Linked DNA regions of Cupriavidus taiwanensis LMG 19424. Each later gene encodes a partner of the first gene's protein in a complex. Links are inferred from orthologs where the notes say so. Each region holds a gene or a part of one and is shown in the gene's direction. Other genes may lie near its edges.

Region 1 (7,040 bases):
AACTGCCGCCGCTGGGCAATGCCAGCGGCGTCATCACCTTCAACGAGCACGGCTTCGGGCTGGAGAACCTGCGCGCCCGCTTTCTTGGCGGCGAGCTGCGCCTGGCCGGCGGCACGCAGCCGGACGGGGCCACGCGCGTAAGCGCGAGCGGCCAGGCCTCGGCCGCCGGGCTGCGCGAGGCCGCGGCGGGCACCGCGCTGGCGCCGCTGGCGGCGCGGCTGGAAGGCACCACCGGCTACAGCGCGGTGATCGGCGTGCGCGACCGGCAGTTGCAGGTCCAGCTGAACACCGAGCTCAACGGCATGGCGCTGCAGTTGCCGGCGCCGCTGGCCAAGGCCGCGGCGCCCGCGCTGCCGCTGCGCGTGGAGCTGCGTCCGGCCGCGCAGTCGGCCAATGCCGCCGGCGCTGCCCGCGCCGGCACCGACGAACTGGCGGTGCAGCTGGGCAATGTGCTGAACGCACGCTACCTGCTACGCCGCGATGGCGGTGGCAACGGCGGCCATGGCTTCGAAGTGCTGGCGGGCGGCATCGGCGTGCAGCAGGCCGCGCCGCCGCCGGCGGCCGGCGTCAGCGCCGCGGCCACCTTCGACCGGCTCGATATCGATGCCTGGCGCGCCGCCTTCGCCGGTGGCGCCGGCGAAGGCGGCAGCACTGCCGCTGCGGCCGCCGACGAGCCGCCCTCGCCGTTCCTGCCGAACCGCATCGCGCTGCGCGCGCGCTCGCTGCACGGCATGGGCCGCACGCTGGACGAGGTCTCGCTCGACGCCAGCCGCGAAGCCGACGGCTGGAACGCCAGGGTCGACTCGCGCCAGGTTGCCGGCGCGGTGCAATGGCGCCCGGGCGCGACGGCTGCCGCCGGTTCGCTGCGCTTGCGCCTGGCACGCCTGAACGTGCCCGATGCCAGCGACGAGCACAACGTGGTCGATGCGCTGGCCAGCAGCATCGACACCTTGCCCGCGATCGACCTGGTTGCCGAGCAGTTCATGCTGCGCGGCCACGACTTCGGCAAGCTCGAGGTCAAGGCGCATACCGAGACCGGCGCCGGCGGCACCGATCCGGTATGGACCCTGGACAAGCTGCAGATCGAACAGCCCGGCGCCACGCTCACCGGCAACGGCAGCTGGCGCGTGCCGCGCCGCCTGCGCGCCGACGCCACCGCCGAGCGCCGCACGCTGCTGTCGTTCGCCATCGACGTGCGCGATGCCGGCGCGACGCTGGACCGCCTGGGGCTGCCGCATACGCTCAGCGACGGCAAGGGCAAGCTCGAGGGCCGCGTGGCGTGGCGCGGCTCGCCGCTGTCGATCGACTACCCGACGCTGACCGGCAAGCTGTCGCTGGACCTCGAGAACGGCCAGATCCTCAGCGTCGAGCCGGGCGCGGCGCGCCTGCTCGGCGTGCTCAGCCTGCAAGGCCTGCTGCGCTTTGCCACGCTGGACTTCCGTACGCTGTCGGGCCGCGGGCTGCTGTTCGACCGCATCACCGGCAGCGGCACCATCGAGAACGGCGTCGGCACGATCCAGGACTTCCGCCTGCGCAGCCCGCAGATCATCGCCAGCATGAGCGGCACGGCCAACCTGCTGCGCGAAACCCAGGACCTGCGCGTCGAGGTGGTGCCGCGCATCAATGCCACCACCACCTCCATCGCTGCGGCCTTCATCAATCCGGCGCTGGGCATCGGCACGCTCGCCGCGCAGTTGCTGTTCGCCGACGAGTTCTCCAAGATGTTCACCCAGCACTACCGCATCTCGGGCAGCTGGGCCAACCCACAGGTCGGCAAAGTGGAGGACAATAAGGCGCAAGGCCCGACCTTCCAGAACCGCGCGGACCCGGCCTTCCCGCGCTAGAAGAAGATGCCGCCCCCATGACCCCAGCCAGTTCTGCCAGCCCTGCCCCGTTCCGCGTTGCCGCCGTCCAGACCGTGACCGGCACCTCGCTTGACGCCAACCTGGCGCGCGCCGAGGCGCGCATCGCCGAGGCCGCCGCCGGCGGTGCCGAACTGGTGCTGCTGCCCGAGTACTTCTGCATCATGGGCCGCGCCGAATCCGACAAGGTTGCCGTGCGCGAGCACGACGGCGACGGCCCGGTGCAGCAGTTCCTGGCCGACACGGCGCGCCGCCATGGCATCTGGCTGGTGGGCGGCACGCTGCCGATGTGGTGCGATGACCCGCAGCGCGTGTACAACACCTCGCTCGCCTTCAACCCGCGCGGCGAGCGCATCGCGCGCTACGACAAGATCCACCTGTTCGGCTTCACCCGCGGCACCGAAAGCTATGACGAATCGCGCACCATCCTGGCCGGGCGCACGCCGGTCAGCTTCGATGCGCCCTGCGGCCGGGTGGCGATGTCGGTGTGCTACGACCTGCGCTTCCCGGAGCTGTACCGCGGCCTGGCCGCAGACGGCGGCACCAGCCTGATCCTGATGCCGGCCGCCTTCACCTACACCACCGGGCAGGCCCACTGGGAAATCCTGCTGCGCGCCCGCGCCATCGAAAACCAGTGCTATGTGCTGGCGGCGGCTCAAGGCGGCAAGCACGAGAACGGCCGGCGCACCTGGGGCCATTCGATGCTGGTGGACCCGTGGGGCGAAGTGCTGGCGATGCTGCCCGAAGGCGAAGGCGTGGTCGGCGGCGTGATCGACCCGGCGCGGCTGGAGGAAGTCCGGCAGAACCTGCCGGCATTGCGGCACCGGGTGCTGTAGCATGTACGCAACTGCGGGGGCCGATGGCGCCCTCGCCCACAGGATTGTCTGCCGCGCCGGCCAGCCCGCGCGGCCACAGGAAAAAAAGGACCTCTCATGAACGCCGGCGATCTCGGAATCCGCAACCTGGCCACCGCGCAGCAACTGCTGCTGGCGCCGTACGGCCTGGACGAAGCCAGGCTCCAGCGCGTGCTGGCCGATATCTTCACGCACAAGGTCGACTACGCCGACCTGTACTTCCAGTACACCCGCAACGAGGCCTGGAGCCTGGAAGAAGGCATCGTCAAGTCGGGCAGCTTCAGCATCGACCAGGGCGTGGGCGTGCGCGCGGTCTCGGGCGACCGCACCGCCTTCGCCTACTCGGATGAAATCAGCCTGCCCGCGCTGTCGCAGGCGGCAGCCGCCACGCGCACCATCGGCAAGGCCGGCAGCGGCCGTATCAAGGTCGCCGGCGAGCTGGCCACGCAAGCGGGGCGCAACCTGTACTCGCCCAACGACCCGCTCGACTCGATGAGCGCGGCGGAAAAGGTGGCGCTGCTCGAGCGCATCGAGCGCATGGCGCGCGCCAAGGATCCGCGCGTGGTGCAGGTCATGGCGGGCCTGGCGGGCGAGTACGACGTGGTGCTGGTAGCGCGCAGCGACGGCGTGATCGCCGCCGACGTGCGCCCGCTGGTGCGGGTCTCGGTCACGGTGATCGCCGAACAGGGCGGGCGCCGCGAGATCGGCTCGTCCGGCGGCGGCGGCCGCTATGCCTACGGCTATTTCACCGATGCGCTGCTGCAGCAGTACGTGGACGAGGCGGTGTCGTCGGCGCTGGTCAACCTGGATGCGCGCCCGGCCCCGGCCGGCGCGATGACCGTGGTGCTGGGCCCCGGCTGGCCCGGCGTGCTGCTGCACGAGGCGGTCGGCCACGGGCTGGAAGGCGACTTCAACCGCAAGGGCTCGTCGGCGTTTGCCGGCCGCATGGGCGAGCGCGTCGCGGCCAGGGGCGTGACCGTGGTAGACGACGGCACGCTGGCCAACCGCCGCGGCTCGCTCAACCTGGACGATGAAGGCAACCCGACCCAGTGCACAACGCTGATCGAGGACGGCATCCTGCGCGGCTATATCCAGGACACGCTCAACGCGCGCCTGATGAAGATGCCGGTCACCGGCAACGCGCGCCGCGAAAGCTATGCCGCGCTGCCGATGCCGCGCATGACCAACACCTACATGCTCAACGGCGACAAGGACCCGCAGGAAATCATCGCCAGCGTCAAGAAGGGCCTGTATGCGGTCAACTTTGGCGGCGGCCAGGTCGACATCACCAACGGCAAGTTCGTGTTCTCGGCGAGCGAGGCCTATATGATCGAGGACGGCAAGATCACCTACCCGGTCAAGGGCGCGACCCTGGTCGGCAACGGCCCGGAATCGCTCAAGGACGTGACCATGATCGGCAACGACATGCGGCTGGATTCGGGCGTGGGCGTGTGCGGCAAGGAAGGCCAGAGCGTGCCGGTGGGCGTGGGCCAGCCGACGCTGCGCATCGAGAATATGACGGTGGGCGGGACGGCCTGAGGCCGCTGTCTGACAGGGGGTTTGCTCCCCTCTCCAGCGTGCGGGAGAGGGAGCACGCAATCAGCATCCCGGACGGCCACACCCTTACGGCCGCACTTCATACACCAGATTGAACGGCGTCTGCGCCGCGCGGCGGAAGCTGCGGAAGCCTGCCTGCTCCGCCACCGCACGCATGCGCGCCTCGCCCGCCTGTGCGCCCAGGCACAGGCCGACTTCCTGCGAGCGCGATGCCGGCGTGCAGATGAAGGTCGACGCGGAGTAGAACACCCGGCCTACCGGATTCAGGTTCTGCTCCAGCGCATCGTTGGCAAAGGGCTCGACGATCATCCAGGCGCCGTCGGCGCGCAGGGTCTCTCGCACATGGCGCGCCGCGCCCACGGGATCGCCCATGTCGTGCAGGCAGTCGAACACCGCCACCAGGTCATAGTCCTTGCCGCCATAGTCCTTGGCGCTGGCCACCTCGAAGCGCACGCGCTCGGCCACGCCGGCGCGGCGCGCGGCCTCGGCCGCATGGCGCACCGAGGGCTCATGGTAGTCGAAGCCGACGAAGCGCGACGCGGGAAACGCCTGCGCCATGATGATGGTCGAGGCGCCATGGCCGCAGCCTACGTCCGCCACCATGGCCCCCGCCTCCAGCCGCGCCGCCATGCCTGCCAGCGCCGGAATCCATTCCGACACAAGGTGCGCCGCATAGCCGGGCCGGAAGAAGCGTTCGGTGCCGTGGAACAGCGCGGGATCGTGCTCGTGCCAGCCCAGGCCGCGGCCATTGCGGAAGATATCGATCATTTTGGGAATCGCGCGGAACTGCGCCACGGCGATCTGGAACGCGCCCGGGATAAAGGCCGGGCTGCCTTCCTGTGCCAGCGCAAAGGCCTGTTCTTCGTTCAGGCTGAACTGCGCCGAACTAGCGTCATAGTCGACGTAGCCGCTGGCCGCCTGCGCCGACAGCCATTCGCGCAGGTAGCGCTCGTCGGTATGGGTCTTGGCCGCCAGCATGGCGACAGTCATCGGCTTTTCCGCCAGCGCCTTGTACAGGCCCAGTTCATCGCCGACGACCACGGTCGCGGCATGCATCACCGCGCCGATATCGCCGACGAATTTTTCCATGAAGGCATTCAGCCTCGCTTCATCGACGCTCATGATGCACCTCCCCGTGCGCACTGCTCCCCGCTTTCAATATAGCCCCGGGCTATAACAGGAAAAGCCTGAATGCGGCCCGCAGGACCCGGCCGGCAAGGCGGCGCCGGACGGTTAGCCGCGTTGGTGCGCCAGCGCACGGCATGACTGCGTCGACACTTGCCAACCCCGGCAAAAGGCGCTATAAAGATGCTTCGTCGCGCGGCCAGCAGCCAATGCGCAACGAAAATTATCGAAGCGGCGCGCAATTTCCTGCCTTTCTGCCACGCAGTGCAGCATAAATCCAGCGCCCGCGAAGAAAATCGTTTCAAGCTGACCCAAGCCAACGCCTTTTTCCGCCATGTCCGCTAAGTTTTACTTTTACTTTTTTGGCGATCTCACACCGCTGGCGGATAGGGAGGGATGGCTGTAAGCAGCGCCCCGAATACAAAAAAGACCGCCAGCGACCCTGGCGGTTTTTTTATACCCGTTTGTTTTCCCACACTCTCACGACCTCACAAGAATCCTGGAGCCATCATGCTGAAGAACACCGACGACCTGCGCATCCGTGAACTCAAGGAGCTGCTGCCGCCCGCGCACCTGATCCGCGAGTTTGGCTGCTCCGAACAGGCTTCGGACGTGATCTACGGCGCGCGCCAGGCCATGCACCGCATCCTGCACGGCATGGATGACCGTCTGATCGTCATCATCGGACCCTGCTCGATCCACGATACCCGCGCCGCGCTGGAATACGCCAAGCTGCTCAAGGTCCAGCGCGAGCGCTTCGCCGGCGAGCTGGAGGTGGTGATGCGGGTGTACTTCGAGAAGCCGCGCACCACCGTGGGCTGGAAGGGCCTGATCAACGACCCGCACATGGACGGCAGCTTCAAGATCAATGACGGCCTGCGCACCGCGCGCGAGCTGCTGCTGACCATCAGCGAAATGGGCGTGCCGACCGGCACCGAGTACCTCGACATGATCAGCCCGCAATACATCGCCGACCTGGTCAGCTGGGGCGCGATCGGCGCGCGCACCACCGAGTCGCAGGTGCACCGCGAGCTGGCATCGGGACTGTCGTGCCCGGTCGGGTTCAAGAACGGCACCGACGGCAACGTCAAGATCGCGGTCGACGCGATCAAGGCCGCGTCGCAGCCGCACCATTTCCTGTCGGTGACCAAGGGCGGGCATTCGGCGATCGTGTCGACCTCGGGCAACGAGGACTGCCACGTGATCCTGCGCGGCGGCAAGGCGCCCAACTACGACGCCGCCAGCGTGCAGGAAGCGTGCGACGCCATCGCCAAGGCCGGCCTGGCCTCGCGCCTGATGATCGACGCCTCGCATGCCAACAGCAGCAAGAAGCATGAGAACCAGATCCCGGTGTGCGCCGACATCGGCCGCCAGATTGCCGCCGGCGACCAGCGCATCATCGGCGTGATGGTCGAATCGCACCTGGTGGCCGGGCGCCAGGACCACGTGCAGGGCCAGCCGGTCGACGAGCTGACCTATGGCCAGTCCGTCACCGATGCGTGCATCGGCTGGGACGACTCGGTCAAGGTGCTCGAGGGCCTGGCCGAGTCGGTGCGCCAGCGCCGACTCGTGTCGGGCAGCGGCAACTGAAGCAACACTGAAGGGTCGACGGCGTTGGCGCACCGGCTGCGGCCGGCCTGAG
Region 2 (7,022 bases), 1.2 Mb from region 1 along the record:
GTGGTGTCGGCCTTCGTCAGCAAGGACTTCGTGCTGGCCGACCAGCTGGTGCTGCTGGGTTGCGCGGTGGCGGTGGTGCTGGGCTCGGGGGTGCTGGCGTGGGGGCTGGCGCGGTGGATGAAGGTCGATCCGCGCACCTTCGTGCCGCCGATGATGTTCAACAACTGCGGCAATATGGGCTTGCCGCTGTCCGTGTTCGCCTTCGGCCCGGCCGGGCTGGCGCCCGCCGTGGCGCTGTTCGCGGCGTCGAACCTGATGCACTTCACCATCGGCATGAAGATCGTCAACCGGCATGCGTCGCTGGCGCAGATCGCACGCAACCCCATGGTGCTGGCAACCGTGGCGGGCGTGGCGCTGGCGCTGGCGCGGCCGTGGTTCACGCTGCCGGACCCGGTCTACCAGTCGGTCAAGCTGCTGGGCGATGCCACCGTGCCGCTGATGCTGTTTGCGCTGGGCGTGCGCATGAAGGACGTGAGCCTGCGCAACTGGGGCATGGGGCTGGTTGGCGCGGCGGTGTGTCCGCTGACGGGCATCGCCGTGGCGCTGGGGCTGGCGCACTGGGTGCCGCTGACCGAACTGCAGCGCGGCCTGCTGTTCGTGTTCGCGGCGTTGCCGCCGGCGGTGCTGAATTTCCTGGTGGCGGACCATTTCCGGCAGGAGCCGGACCAGGTGGCGTCGATCGTGCTGCTGGGCAATATCGCCGCGGTGGCGTTCGTGCCGGTGGGGCTGTACCTGGGCTTGCGCTGAGGCGGCAGGCCCGCGCGGCGCTTGCCGGCGGGCATGGAGTTGTCCGTCAGGCCGCGGGCTTGGCCCGCACGGCGTTCTTGGGACGCCAGGCCTTGACGATGGCCTCGTCGGTTTCCATGTAGGGGCCACCGATCAGGTCGATGCAATACGGCACCGCGGCAAAGATGCCTTGCACCACCGGCTTGCCGTCGGCGTCACGCAGGCCTTCCAGCGTTTCGCGGATCGCGCGCGGCTGGCCGGGCAGGTTGATGATCAGCGCGGCGCGGCTGGCGGTCTCGCGGATCACCGCCACCTGGCGCGACAGGATCGCGGTCGGCACGAAATGCAGGCTGACCTGGCGCATCTGCTCGCCAAAGCCCGGCATCTCCTTGGTGCCCACGGCCAGCGTGGCCTCGGGCGTCACGTCGCGGCGCGCGGGGCCGGTGCCGCCGGTGGTCAGCACCAGGTCGCAGCCGGCCACGTCGACCAGCTCGATCAGCGTGCGCGAGATCTGCGCCGGCTCGTCGGGGATCAGCCGCTCCACCGCCTGCCAGGGCGAGGTCAGCGTGCGCCCGAACCACTCGCGCAGCGCCGGGATGCCCTCGTCCTGGTAGGTGCCGGCCGAGGCGCGGTCCGAGATCGAAACGAAGCCGACGACGAGTTCGTCGGGATGGTGGCGGACAACCGGCTGGGTGGTCTGGGTCATGCCTCGGGCTCCGGATGGTCGGGGTTTGTTTCCTCGGCGGCGCGGCCCTTGCCGTCCTTCAGGTCCAGCGCCGTCTTGATCGCCTGGAACAGCTCGCGGAAATAGCGCGGGGGCTTGCCCAGCTCTTTTTCCTTGCGCGCGTTGCGGATGGTGTTGCGCAGCGCCTGCACGTCGATGCCGGGATGCTCGCCGAGGAAGCGCGTCAGCGCCGCGTCTTCGGCCAGCAGCAGCTCGCGCCAGCGCTCGATCAGATGCATGCGGGCGGTTTCGGCCTTGCTGGTGCCCTTGAAGCCTTCCAGCGCTTGCCGGATCACCTCGACCTCTTCATCCTCGAGGCCGCGCATGATCTTGCCGACGTACTGCATCTGGCGGCGCTTGCCTTCGTGGCTGGTGATGCGGCGCGCCTGATGGATGGCATCGGCGAGCGCCTCGGGCATCGGCACGCGTGCCAGGCGGTCCTTGGCCAGCGCCTCGAGTTCTGCGCCAAGGTCTTGCAGGGCGGTCATGTCGCGCTTGCGCTGCGACTTGCTTTTCGGTTCGTCGTCTTCCGGCTCGGGGGCAAAGCCTCCGGGAAAGCGCGCGCCTTGGGAGTTACGGGAATTTCGCGTCATGCCCGGCATTTTATCTTGCTATGATTGCCGCTTGGACTTTTGATGACACCCGCCCAGCATGGACCAGATCGCCGAACAGACCGCGCATTTCACCTACACCCAGGCCCAGCTCAGCGAGATGGCCGCCGATGTGCTGCGGGTGGCACGCGAGCTGGGGGCGACCGACGCCGCCACCGAGATCTCCGAAGGCAGCGGCCTGTCGGTGTCGGTGCGCAAGGGCCAGGTCGAGACCATCGAGCAGAACCGCGACAAGGTGGTCGGGGTCACGGTGATGATCGGCAAGCGCCGCGGCAACGCCAGCACCTCGGACTTCTCGCCGGCCGCGCTGCGCGCCACTGCCGAGGCGGCCTACAACATCGCCCGCTTCACCGCCGAGGATGACTGCGCCGGCCTGGCCGAAGAGGAACTGCTGGAGCGCGCGCCGCAGGACCTGGACCTGTTCCACCCGTGGGCGCTCGACGCCGAAGCCGCGATCGACATCGCCACCCGCGCCGAGGCCGCCGCCTTCGCGGTATCGCCGCGCATCCGCAACAGCGACGGCGCCAGCGTCTCGGCCCAGCATTCGCAGTTCGTGCTGGCGACCACGCGCGGCTTCAGCGGCGGCTATCCGTATTCGCGCCATTTCATCTCGTGCGCGCCGATCGCCGGCAGCGGCAGCGGCATGCAGCGCGACGACTGGTATTCGTCCAAGCGCTCGCCGCTGGCGCTGGCCGCGCCCGAGGACATCGGCCGCTACGCCGCCGAGCGCGCGCTGGCGCGGCTGCAGGCGCGCAAGCTGACCACGCGCCGCTGCCCGGTGCTGTTCGAGGCGCCGCTGGCCGCGGGGCTGCTGGGCGCCTTCGTGCAGGCCGTCTCGGGCGGGGCGCTGTACCGCAAGTCCACCTTCCTGTGCGATTCGCTGGGCCAGACCGTGTTCGCCCCGCATGTCCAGATCCATGAACAGCCGCATGTGCCGGGTGCCATGGGCAGCGCCCCGTTCGACGAAGAGGGCGTACGCACGCGCGAGCGCGACGTGGTCAAGGATGGCGTGGTGCAGGGCTATTTCCTCTCCACCTATTCGGCGCGCAAGCTCGGCATGCAGACCACCGGCAATGCCGGCGGCTCGCACAACCTGACGCTGTCGAGCAGCCTGACCCAGCCCGGTGACGATTTCCCGGCCATGCTGCGCAAGCTGGGCACTGGCCTGCTGGTGACCGAACTGATGGGGCAGGGCGTCAATTACGTGACCGGCGACTATTCGCGCGGCGCATCGGGCTACTGGGTCGAGAACGGCGTGATCCAGTACCCGGTCGAGGAAATCACCATCGCCGGCAACATGGCGGAGATGTTCAAGCAGATCGTCGCGATCGGCGCCGATGCGCTGGTGCGCGGCACCAAGGAAACCGGCTCGATCCTGCTCGAACAGATGACGATCGCGGGGAACTGAGCGGCATCGGCTCCCAGAAAAAAAGCGGGCCAAAGCCCGCTTTTTTTATTTCATGCGCCGCTCACGATTCTTGCGAAGGCGGCCGCTCGTACGTGACGAAGGCGTAGTCGAAGCCGTTCGCTGCCGAATGATGGGTCTCGCGCGCGGTTTCGATCCACTGGGTGCGGTCGATCTCGGGGAAAAACGCGTCGCCCTCCACGTCCGCATCGATCTCGGTCACCACCAGCCGGTCCGCGCTCGGCATGGCTTCGGCATACAACTGTGCGCCGCCGATCAGGAAGATCTGCTCGGCGCCCACGCACAGGCGCTGGGCGTCTTCCAGCGACGGTGCCACCTCGGCGCCCTCGAGGCGCAGGTCGGGGTTGCGGCTGACCACGATATTGCGGCGCCCCGGCAGCGGGCGGCCGATCGAATCCCAGGTCTTGCGCCCCATGATCACGGGCGCGCCCATGGTGGTGCGCTTGAAGTGCGCCAGGTCTTCGGGCAGGCGCCACGGCAGCGTGTTGTCGCGGCCGATGGTGCCGTTGCGGGCGCGGGCTACAACCAGGGTCAGCAGCGTCATACGGCCACCGGTGCCTTGATGGCGGGATGCGACTGGTAGCCGGCCAGTTCGAAGTCTTCGTAGCGGTAGTCGAAGATGCTGTCGGGCCGGCGCAGGATCTTCAGTTGCGGCAGCGCCAGCGGCTCGCGCGCCAGCTGCGTCTGCACCTGCTCGAAATGGTTGTTGTACAGGTGGCAGTCGCCGCCGGTCCAGATAAAGTCGCCCACTTCCAGCCCGGTCTGCTGCGCCATCATGTGGGTCAGCAGCGCATAGCTGGCGATATTGAACGGCACCCCCAGGAAGATGTCGGCGCTGCGCTGGTACAGCTGGCACGAGAGCCGGCCGTCGGCCACGTAGAACTGGAAGAACGCGTGGCAGGGCGGCAGCTTCATGCGCGGGATGTCGGCCACGTTCCAGGCCGACACGATCAGCCGGCGCGAATCCGGGTTGGCGCGGATCTGCGCCACCAGCTCGGTGATCTGGTCGATATGGCGGCCGTCCGGCGCGGGCCACGAGCGCCATTGCGAGCCGTAGACCGGGCCCAGTTCGCCGTGCTCGTCGGCCCACTCGTCCCAGATCGTGACGCCGTGCTCCTGCAGCCAGCGCACGTTGGTCGAGCCCTGCAGGAACCACAGCAGTTCATAGATGATCGACTTCAGGTGCAGCTTCTTGGTGGTGACCACCGGGAAGCCTTCGCGCAGGTCGAAGCGCATCTGGTAGCCGAACACCGAGCGCGTGCCTGTGCCGGTGCGGTCGGCCTTGTCGGTGCCATGCTCGTAAACATGGCGCATGAAGTCGAGGTACTGTTTCATCGGCGCGGGGCGGGATGGAAGAGGTGGCGCGGGCGCCTGGGCCCGCAAAGCTGGCATTTTAAAGCAAGACGGGCCGCCCCTCCGGGCGGCCCGTCCTTTGCGGCAGGGCCAGGGCACGGGGCCCTGGCGCCGGAGGCAGGCTTAGTGGCTGCCAGCCGGCTCCTGCTGCTGCTCGCGGCGCTTCTGCACCAGGTAGCCGGCGCCCAGCACGCCGCCGACGATCAGCACGTACAGGCCCCAGTTGATCACCGGGTTGGCTTCGAAGAACGCCTTGATCATCGGCTCGTGCACGATCATCTTGACCGCCGTGAAGGCCAGCACGCCGGCGCCCAGGTAGATGATGACCGGGAAGCGGGCCATCAGCTTGAGCACCAGGCTCGAGCCCCACACCACGATGGGGATGCTGATCAGCAGGCCCAGCACCACCAGCAGGAAGCTGCCGTGCGCGGCGCCGGCCACGGCCAGCACGTTGTCAACGCCCATCACCGCATCGGCGATGATGATGGTCTTCATCGCGCCCCACAGCGTCGAGGCACCGGTGCCATGCTCGTCGCCGTCGCCTTCGTCGGACAGCAGCTTGTAGGCAATCCACACCAGCGCCAGGCCGCCCACCAGCATCAGGCCCGGAATCTTCAGCAGCCAGACCACGCCGATCGTCATGGCCGAGCGGACCACCACGGCACCCACGGTACCCCAGATAATGGCCTTCTTCTGCAGGTGGGGCGGCAGGTTGCGTGCCGCCAGCGCGATCACGATGGCATTGTCCCCGGCCAGCACCAGGTCGATGACGACGATGGACAGCAGCGCCGTCAGGAATTGCATCGTGAACAGATCGGTAAACCACTCCATGAACTCTCCTCAGGTACGAATCAGCGCAAGCGCGCGCATTGGGTTCGCCTGGATTCACGTGCACGGAGCATGGGGGCGCCTTTGCAAACCATGAAGTCCAGGTTGCAAAGGTCTTGCTCGACCACTGGCGCGGTATGCGCGCCGGTAGTCAGCACAACCGGGGACTGCTGTCCCGGAATGACGATTGTGCTAAGGGCATCGGCCCCGGAGCTACTCCCCTTTGAGGGACACGGCCGTTCAGGGCCGCGTTGGGCGGGATTATAAACGAACTGCAAGGGACATGCCGAATTAGGAAAGATACTGACTCAAGTTCGTTGAGGTGCCGTAGTCGTCGCGTCATGCCGCCTGTGCCGCCACCCTGCTGCGCCGGCAGCGATGACGGCGATGACGACGATTTCGCGCCCGTTCCGGCATTGGGGTGCGCGATCGGCCGGATCGGCCTATCCTTTAGGTTCGGCTCCGACCGATGCGCCGCGGACAGCACAGGCACGCATTGCGGAGACCGGCGCGCACGACATGCACAGCGCGGCCTTGGGGAATACGCAGTGAAGCAGTGCCCATTTGCGACCACACAAGGAAAACGACATGCCGGCTGTCCCGAACCCGCCGAACCCGCCCGCACACCATAAAGCCTCGCAGACGCCTCTTCCGCCCCTGAACCACCATAACGGCCACGCCGTGGCCCCGCCCGCGCTGGTGGCGCTGGCCGGTGGCCGCGCGCCGCGCCCTGCGCAACCGGAGTTCGTGCAGCAGTACCGCGAAGACAGCGGCGCGCTGCGCGACCAGGTACTGTCGGGCCTGCGCGCCGCGCAGGCGGCCATCAGTCCCAAGTTCTTCTACGATGTGCTGGGCTCGCGCCTGTTCGAGGCCATCACCGACCTGCCCGAGTACTACCCCACCCGCACCGAGGCTGCGATCTTTGCCAGCGCGGCACCCGCCATCGCGGCGCGCGCCGGCAGCGGCTGCGTGCTGGTGGACCTGGGCGCGGGCAACTGCGAGAAGGCGGCGCGGCTGTTCGGCAGCCTGCGCCCGGCGCAGTACGTGGCGGTCGATATCTCGGTCGAGTTCCTGCGCGCGACGCTGTCGTCGCTGCAGCAGCAGCATCCCGACATTCCCATGCTGGGTCTGGGCGCAGACCTGTGCGCGCCGTTCGACCTGCCGGCCAAGGTCAGGCGCGGCAGGCGCCTGTTCTTCTATCCGGGCTCGAGCATCGGCAATTTTGCCCCGGTGGAGGCGCTCGCGCTGTTGCAGCGCCTGCGCGGCGCGGCCGGGCGCGGCGACGGCGTGCTGATCGGCGTGGACCTGCACAAGGACGAAGCCACGCTGGTATCGGCCTATGACGATGCGCTGG

Evidence for each region. The genes of interacting proteins can lie anywhere in the genome.
Region 2: the proteins of tldD (region 1) and pmbA are in contact, whole or in part, in a solved structure (PDB 5NJ9), measured with the Escherichia coli proteins. The link is inferred for Cupriavidus taiwanensis LMG 19424 from one-to-one orthologs.

Annotation. Positions count from the first base shown.
Region 1 is NC_010528.1:1,126,918-1,133,957, reverse strand. Bases 2,051-5,024 are described here. They hold tldD (metalloprotease TldD), read left to right. Parts: upstream 2,051-2,794; coding sequence 2,795-4,255; downstream 4,256-5,024. Other genes in these bases: RALTA_RS05260 (class I SAM-dependent methyltransferase), read right to left, coding at 4,340-5,024; RALTA_RS05270 (carbon-nitrogen hydrolase family protein), read left to right, coding at 2,051-2,698. Also shown: RALTA_RS05275 (YhdP family protein), read left to right, coding at 1-1,844; more of RALTA_RS05270, read left to right, coding at 1,862-2,050; more of RALTA_RS05260, read right to left, coding at 5,025-5,395; RALTA_RS30235 (hypothetical protein), read left to right, coding at 5,582-5,743; 3-deoxy-7-phosphoheptulonate synthase AroG, read left to right, coding at 5,909-6,988. UniProt on the Escherichia coli protein: Metalloprotease involved in CcdA degradation. Suppresses the inhibitory activity of the carbon storage regulator (CsrA).
Region 2 is NC_010528.1:2,323,776-2,330,797, reverse strand. What follows is about bases 1,330-4,285. They hold pmbA (metalloprotease PmbA), read left to right. Parts: upstream 1,330-2,101; coding sequence 2,102-3,469; downstream 3,470-4,285. Other genes in these bases: RALTA_RS10645 (thymidylate synthase), read right to left, coding at 4,028-4,285; RALTA_RS10650 (dihydrofolate reductase), read right to left, coding at 3,531-4,031; yjgA (ribosome biogenesis factor YjgA), read right to left, coding at 1,429-2,043; mog (molybdopterin adenylyltransferase), read right to left, coding at 1,330-1,432. Outside these bases: RALTA_RS10670 (AEC family transporter), read left to right, coding at 1-747; more of mog, read right to left, coding at 794-1,329; more of RALTA_RS10645, read right to left, coding at 4,286-4,822; RALTA_RS10640 (TerC family protein), read right to left, coding at 4,964-5,671; egtD (L-histidine N(alpha)-methyltransferase), read left to right, coding at 6,257-7,022.